2 regions of the Pseudoalteromonas sp. KG3 genome follow, and region 2 is predicted to be linked to the other one. Evidence: riboswitches for the same ligand, from Rfam matches in the RefSeq annotation. Region 2 holds a riboswitch; the other holds the start of a gene.
The links. A riboswitch is a leader RNA that binds a small molecule or an ion and turns the genes downstream of it on or off. The one in region 2 is predicted to bind cobalamin.
Positions count from the first base shown of each region.

Region 1: linked by a shared signal. The riboswitch ahead of NDQ71_RS07520 (ABC transporter ATP-binding protein) and the one ahead of NDQ71_RS08680 (TonB-dependent receptor) in region 2 are both predicted to bind cobalamin.

Region 1 covers NZ_CP098523.1:1,552,284-1,555,702, forward strand. Annotated here, with positions in the region: gene cobT (nicotinate-nucleotide--dimethylbenzimidazole phosphoribosyltransferase) at 1-220, opposite strand, end outside; gene NDQ71_RS07515 (iron ABC transporter permease) at 225-1,220, opposite strand; gene NDQ71_RS07520 (ABC transporter ATP-binding protein) at 1,210-2,043, opposite strand; cobalamin riboswitch at 2,127-2,252, opposite strand; gene NDQ71_RS07525 (histidine phosphatase family protein) at 2,294-2,908, opposite strand; gene NDQ71_RS07530 (FKBP-type peptidyl-prolyl cis-trans isomerase) at 3,014-3,419, opposite strand, start outside.
Region 2 covers NZ_CP098523.1:1,843,055-1,846,473, reverse strand. Annotated here, with positions in the region: gene NDQ71_RS08695 (ketopantoate reductase family protein) at 1-730, opposite strand, end outside; gene NDQ71_RS08690 (VanZ family protein) at 723-1,076, opposite strand; gene NDQ71_RS08685 (YajQ family cyclic di-GMP-binding protein) at 1,230-1,712, shown strand; cobalamin riboswitch at 1,886-2,053, shown strand; gene NDQ71_RS08680 (TonB-dependent receptor) at 2,087-3,419, shown strand, end outside.

The DNA.
Region 1 (3,419 bases), 290 kb from region 2:
CACCATGATCCCCTGCAAAAACCAACAAAGTAGGCTTAGTGATACTAGGAGTAAATGTTTTAAAGGCGTCTTCGTCAGCCACGTTTTGGCTAAATAAAGTAACCAATTGTTTGGCACATTGCTCCAATTTCCCTAGTGCGCCAAGGGGTTTGGTTTTATGATTAATCTTATCCACAATTAGGTTGCTATATTGATTGGTGACTGTAGGTATATTAAACATCTGACTAACTCTCTCGCTTGCGAAAATAAAGTAACGATAAAAAGAACACGCTGCCGATTGCAGAAGTGATCACCCCAATAGGTAACTCTTGATTCGCTAACAAAATACGCGATAACACATCGACCCATACCATAAATGTGCCGCCAACGAGTGCAGTCATCATTAAGCCACTAGGCGTACCTTGAGAGACAAAAAAGCGCACAATATGCGGGATCATCAAACCAACAAAGCCAATGCCGCCACACATGGCTACCAATACTGCGGTGATCAATGAGCTGAGTATCAGCATTAACAGTCGAAACCGTTGCACTGGGATACCGAGCGTCACGGCACTTTCATCACCTAGTAACATGGCATTGAGTTGACGGCGAAAGCCCATCATTACAGCTGTACAACTTAAAATCACTAAAGCAGGTAGCCAGAGCGTTGCCCACTGAGCGCGAGCAAAGCTGCCGAGCGTCCAAAATAAAATAGCCGTGATCGCTTGTGGATCACTAAAATACAACAGCAAACTGGTAAACGCGCTAAATAAAAAGGATAAAGCGACCCCTGCCAAGAGCATGGTTTCAACTTGCCCGCGCCCAGTACGTCCGGCAATAAAAACCAGTAATAGCATAGTAACTAAGCTGCCAACAAAAGCGGCCGCAGACATAGTAATCCCAGCACTTACGCCTGTGATTGTAATAAAACACACCACCCCAAATGATGCACCTGATGAGATGCCGAATAAATAAGGGTCAGCTAAGGGGTTGCGGGTGACGGTTTGCAAAATTAACCCCGCAATTGCTAAACCCGAACCAGCTAAAAAAGCGAGTAACGTGCGTGGCATGCGTAATTGCCAGATGATCCGTTCAATAAACGAGTCATGTCCTTGGCCACTAATACTGTGGTATACATCAATAAACTTACTCGGCGCAGCCCCAAAGCTCAACGCCACAAAAATACTCACAACAGCTATTATCAGCGCCGCAATAACTGCTAAAGTGTGCTTACTTGCCATTATTCACTCCCGCCTGATAACCATAAAAATAGGTAATACGCGGAATCGCTTTCTGTAATTGCTGGCTTTGCGGGTGCTGCGATACTTCAGCGCAGACACCAAATACATCGCTGAGCATTTTTTCTGTGATCACTTGCTCTGGCGTACCTGATGCTACTAACTGGCCTTGTTTGAGTACCAACAGTTGATCACACATACTTGCGGCAAGGTTAAGATCATGAAACGACGCCAAAATGGTCAGATTAAGTGACTTGGCAAGTTCCATTAATTGGATTTGATACTTGATATCTAAATGGCTGGTTGGCTCATCCATTATTAATAACTTAGGGCCTTGAACAATTGACCGTGCAATTAATGCCCGCTGTTTTTCGCCCCCTGAGAGTGAATCAAAATTTTGTGTTAAGTGATGGCTTAAACCCACTTGCTCTATCGCTTGTAAAACAACTTGCTGATCTGCTTTTGTGGTAGCACTAAATAAACTTTTGTGTGGCGTAAGGCCAAGACTGACAACATCATACACTGACAAATTAAATTGCGAAGGTGTCTCTTGCAGTACAACGGCAACTTGCTTGGCATAATCATCTGCGCTCAATTGCCAAATATTACGCCCAGCAAATTGCACCTCACCACTTTGTGGTTTGCTATAACGATATAGGCAACGCAACAAACTTGATTTTCCAGCACCATTAGGGCCAAGCAGACCTATAAATTGTCCTGCTTTTATCGCAAAATCGATATCTTGCAAAATGGCAGTACTGTCTACAGACCAGGATAAGTTAGTGACTTTTAGTAAAGGAGGCGCTGTTGCGTCAGGTGTATGCAATGTGTTGTTCTCTCTCGCGATAGCAAACCCACAGCACTACAAACCATGATGTTCATGGTGATAATAGAAGAGTTAACCCGCTCATTGATTCAAATTAACGTATTTTGTATCTGACTTATCACTCATGTGACTTACAGTTGCGGGTACAGTTGAGGACTTTCACCTCATTCCAAAATACATAAGGCCCTATTATGGGCAGGTGAGTAAATATTTCAATGAATATCTTTCTAGACGGCTACAATAGGGGTGATTAGAATACAATTTTTGGCCACGAGACAGCATTTTCATCAATAAAAATATCAATACAAACCAGTTTGCCATAGCCGATAGAAAATATATCTTGCTGCTGAGACTGTTTAGGCAACTGGCAAATTATAGCCAGCAGCTGCTTGATCACTCCTGCATGTGTTATCACCAACTGCGCTTGAGTCTCAGTTTTAGCAATATCAACTAATAGGGTTTGCCACCATGTCGCAACACGTTCATGGAAATCAGCCATAGACTCTCCACTGGGTGGAGTTACATGCCATGGGTCTTGCCAAAAATCACCAATACTTGGGCTATGTGTTTGTTGCCATAAATATTCATATTTACAACCATCCCAGTCGCCAAAGTTAAACTCTCTGATTTGCTCCGTTAGGATAAGTGGAATTTGTTGGCGATTGGCAAGCTCTGTAGCAAATACGCTGCAACGCTTCAGTGTAGAGCTAATAATGCGCTCAATATTCACAAGTTCAGCACAGGCAATATTTAGCTGCTCGACTCCAATATCGCTTAAAGCAAAGTCGGTATGTCCAGCCAACACTCCCTGCTCGGCAAGCTCTCCATGGCGCAATAAATAAACACGGCTAGAGAATGGTTTCATAATATCCTTTACATGAGTAGTAATTATCCGGGGATGTAATTAACCTGAACGCTTGATAATCAATCGATGAGTAAATGCTCAATCACAGATCTAATTAAGTAATTATTAGGCTAAACGTATCAAACGAACATCAAAATGCAGCACCGCATTAGCCCCAATTTTACCACCATTACCTTTACGGCCCCAGGCCAGTTCAGCTGGAATAACAAATTCATAACGAGATCCTACCGACATAAGTAGAATGCCTTGTCGTAACCCTTCAATTGCCTCAGCTAATGCAAACACTTCAGGCATGCCTGCTTTATAACTGTCTGCAATCACACTTCCATCTGCCAGCATAATACGTTGATTGATAACAACTGTATCTAGGTCAGTTACCCGTTCGCCTGACACTTCATCAATAACCTTATACATTAAACCTGAATCACATAGTTGAGTATCAGGGTGAGCACTAAACTTAGCAATAAAACTTTCACTGTTTTTACGATTGAGCCCTGAAGAGCCTTTTGAT
Region 2 (3,419 bases):
GAGCCATCACTTGATAGGCGCTATTAAGGGCTTGTGCTAAATCTACGTTAATGCCAAGTGCTTTGGCAATGTTGCATGCCTCAGCTAATAAATTCATGATTTGTCTACTAAACTTAGGCGCACGTAATTCACCATTTTTTACATTATTTAGGGCACTGAGCGGGTTAATAGCAATGTTAACTAATAGTTTTTCAAAGCGTAACTGCTGTATGTTGTTAGTCGTTGTTAATGCCGGTATGTTAGCTAATAGATGTTTAACGTCAGGCAGTTTTACTTTGGCTGAAGAGTTGCAATCACCTAAAACACTGTCACCCATACCAGTATGTAATACACTAAAAGGCGTATTTTTATAACCCGCCAAGCGAGTTGTTAAAAAGTACAGCCCTTGCTTTTGCGTCAGCTCGGCATTGAGTTCATCAACATTGCCCATGCCATTGTGAGATAAAATCACTTGGCACTGAGTGCTTAAAAATGGCTTTAGCTGACTAAATGCACTGGCGACTTGGTGTGCTTTGACAGCAAAAATAACGGTGTCGATTTGGGTGCTTGCGGTTAATTGTACAAGGTTTATCACTTGGCAATTAATCGCTTGTTTGGTGTGATGTTGCTGGTAAAAACGAGGCTTACACTGCGTTTGCTTACTGATGAGTGTTACTGAGTGCTGCTGAGCTAAATAGTAGCTGTAGAGCAGCCCAATCGCACCATCGCCAACAATAAATATATTAGCCATTTTGATTCTTTTTAAAGTGTGAATATAGGCCATATAACAAGAAGAAGCAGGCAGCACCGCTAAAGTCAGCAATCACATCTGCAATGGATGCGCTACGATAAGGAATTGTACTTTGCATAAGCTCGATGGCAATACCATAAAACGCCAATAATGTTAGATGTATATAAACGGGCAGCTTAAATGCTCTGACCATGAAAGCCGCTAAAATAAAGAAAATTGCAAAATGCACTAATTTATCTAAATGAGGCAAGGAGGACACGCCAACGCCCCTAAAATCACGGGCAAATAAGAAGGTAAACACCAGCATACTAATTAAAAATAGAGTTTGATAAACACGCCGAGTCACGATAAGTCCTAGAATCGTTTAAAAATAGAGCCGCAGTATATCAAACAAATTTCGTATAGCACCTGAACAAAGCGCATAAAAATGTAAAGATTTATAAAATAGGCGTTATAATCCCCTCATATTAATTTTAAAAAATCTTGTTAGGAGAGACTTATGCCTTCATTTGATATTGTTTCAGAAGTCGAAATGAACGAAGCAAAAAATGCTGTAGATAATGCAAACCGTGAATTAGAAACCCGTTTTGATTTTAGAGGTGTTGATGCGTCGATTGAACTTAACGATAAAACAATAAAGTTAAAAGCCGAAGCTGACTCACAAGTTATGCAGTTATTTGACATTCTTGCCAGCAAAATCTCAAAGCGTGGTATGGACGTATCAAGTTTAGAGCTACAAGACATTTCTCGTGCTGGTAAAAATGTATTTCGTAATGTTGCACTAAAGCAAGGTATCGAAAAAGACATGGCTAAAAAAGTAGTTAAAGCCATTAAAGATTCTAAAGTAAAAGTACAAGCCGCTATTCAAGGTGAGGAAGTACGCGTTACTGGCAAAAAGCGTGATGACCTACAAGAAGCCATGCAAGTTGTGCGTAGTGCCGATTTAGGGCAACCGTTCCAGTTTAAAAACTTTAGAGATTAGAAAGCTATGTGCTAGGTTTCTAAGTGCTAGAAAAAGCCAAATTGCAGCAATGTAGTTTGGCTTTTTTAGTTTAGAACTTATGATGATTCCTAAAACCTAGTACATTTAGATGTATAGCCGTCCATTGACTTTTCCCCCTAAAATAATCACAATAACCACCTATTTTTAAGGTGCTTGTAGTTACTTTTCAAGGTTGTTGATAGGTACAGCAAGATAATCGGGAAGTTGGTGCTATTTGTAGGATACAAATACAATCCAACACTGCCCCCGCAACGGTGATACATAATATACGCAAGTAACTATGTTAAGTCCGGAGACCGGCCTTGAAGTCAATTTACTATCACTTGTGCGGTGGGCGCGGGTCAGGGGAAGTCATGTTAAACAAATCTACTCTAGGCGTAGCAATTGCTGCTGCGTTATCTTTTTCTGTGTCTGCAGAGCAATCAATTGAGCATCTTACCGTCACAGCCAATAAATTTGAGCAATCAATTACTGATGTTCTTGCCAGTGTTACTGTTATTGAGCGCAGTGATATTGAGAAAAATAACTATCGAGACTTACCATCAATACTAAGCAACATTGCAGGTGTTGATATTGTGCGCAACGGTGGCTTTGGTCAAAATGCTGATGTATTTGTGCGTGGCGCCACAGCAAAGTATACCTTGGTGCTAGTTGATGGTGTACGTGTTAGTGATGCAAGTTCTGGCAGTGTATCGCTAACAAATATTCCCGTTAATAGCATTGAGCGAGTTGAGATTGTAAAAGGCGCCAGAGCTGCAATTTATGGCTCTGATGCTGTCGCTGGTGTGATCAATATTATTACTCGTCAAGCAACTAATAATACACTATCTGCTACATTGGGTACTGATAGCTATGAAAACTACCAGTTAGCAGGCGGAATTGTAAAAGATGCTGTTACTTTTAATTATAACTTAGGCTATGAAAATACTGACGGCTATGATGTAACAGGTAAAGATCCATCACAGCCAGTAACAAAAGATCACGATGACGACGGCTATACCAATAAAAATATTGGCTTTAACTTAGCATATCAAACTGAAAATGCCGGAGTATTTAGTTTGCTAAGCCAGTATAGCGAAGGCCAAGGTCAGTATGACAATGCATGGGGTAATGACGCCTATGACTTTGAAAACTACACCGCTAAATTAGGCTGGAAAAAAAGCTCCGCAATTTATACTCAAAGCGCCTCTGTGAGTATTTCTCAAGAAGAGAATATTCAAACAGGGACAGAAGAGCAGCAAGTTTACAGCACAAATCGAGTTGAATTTGAGTACAGTGGTTTATATACGCTAACTAATACCGTTGATATTACAGGCGGTGTTAACTTTCTAAATGAAGACTTATCAGACTCTTCGGCAAAATCATCTGAAGAACAGCGTGATAACACAGCACTCTTCGTTGGCGTATTTTATGACGATGATACTTGGTTAGGAAACGCAGTAGTAAGAACCGATGATTATGACTTTCATGGTCGTGCAAATACTTACACAACAGCTTTAGGCTATCGAGCAAATAAATACGTAACGCTACGGTTAAGTCATGGTACAGCCTTTAGAGCACCATCATTGATCAATGCATTTGTCACTGATAGCCAATGGTATGCCCCTAATAGTGATATTAAACCGGAAGAGTCAGTTAATAATGAATTTGGCGTTACTATAGATACGCAATGGGGTCGTTATGATA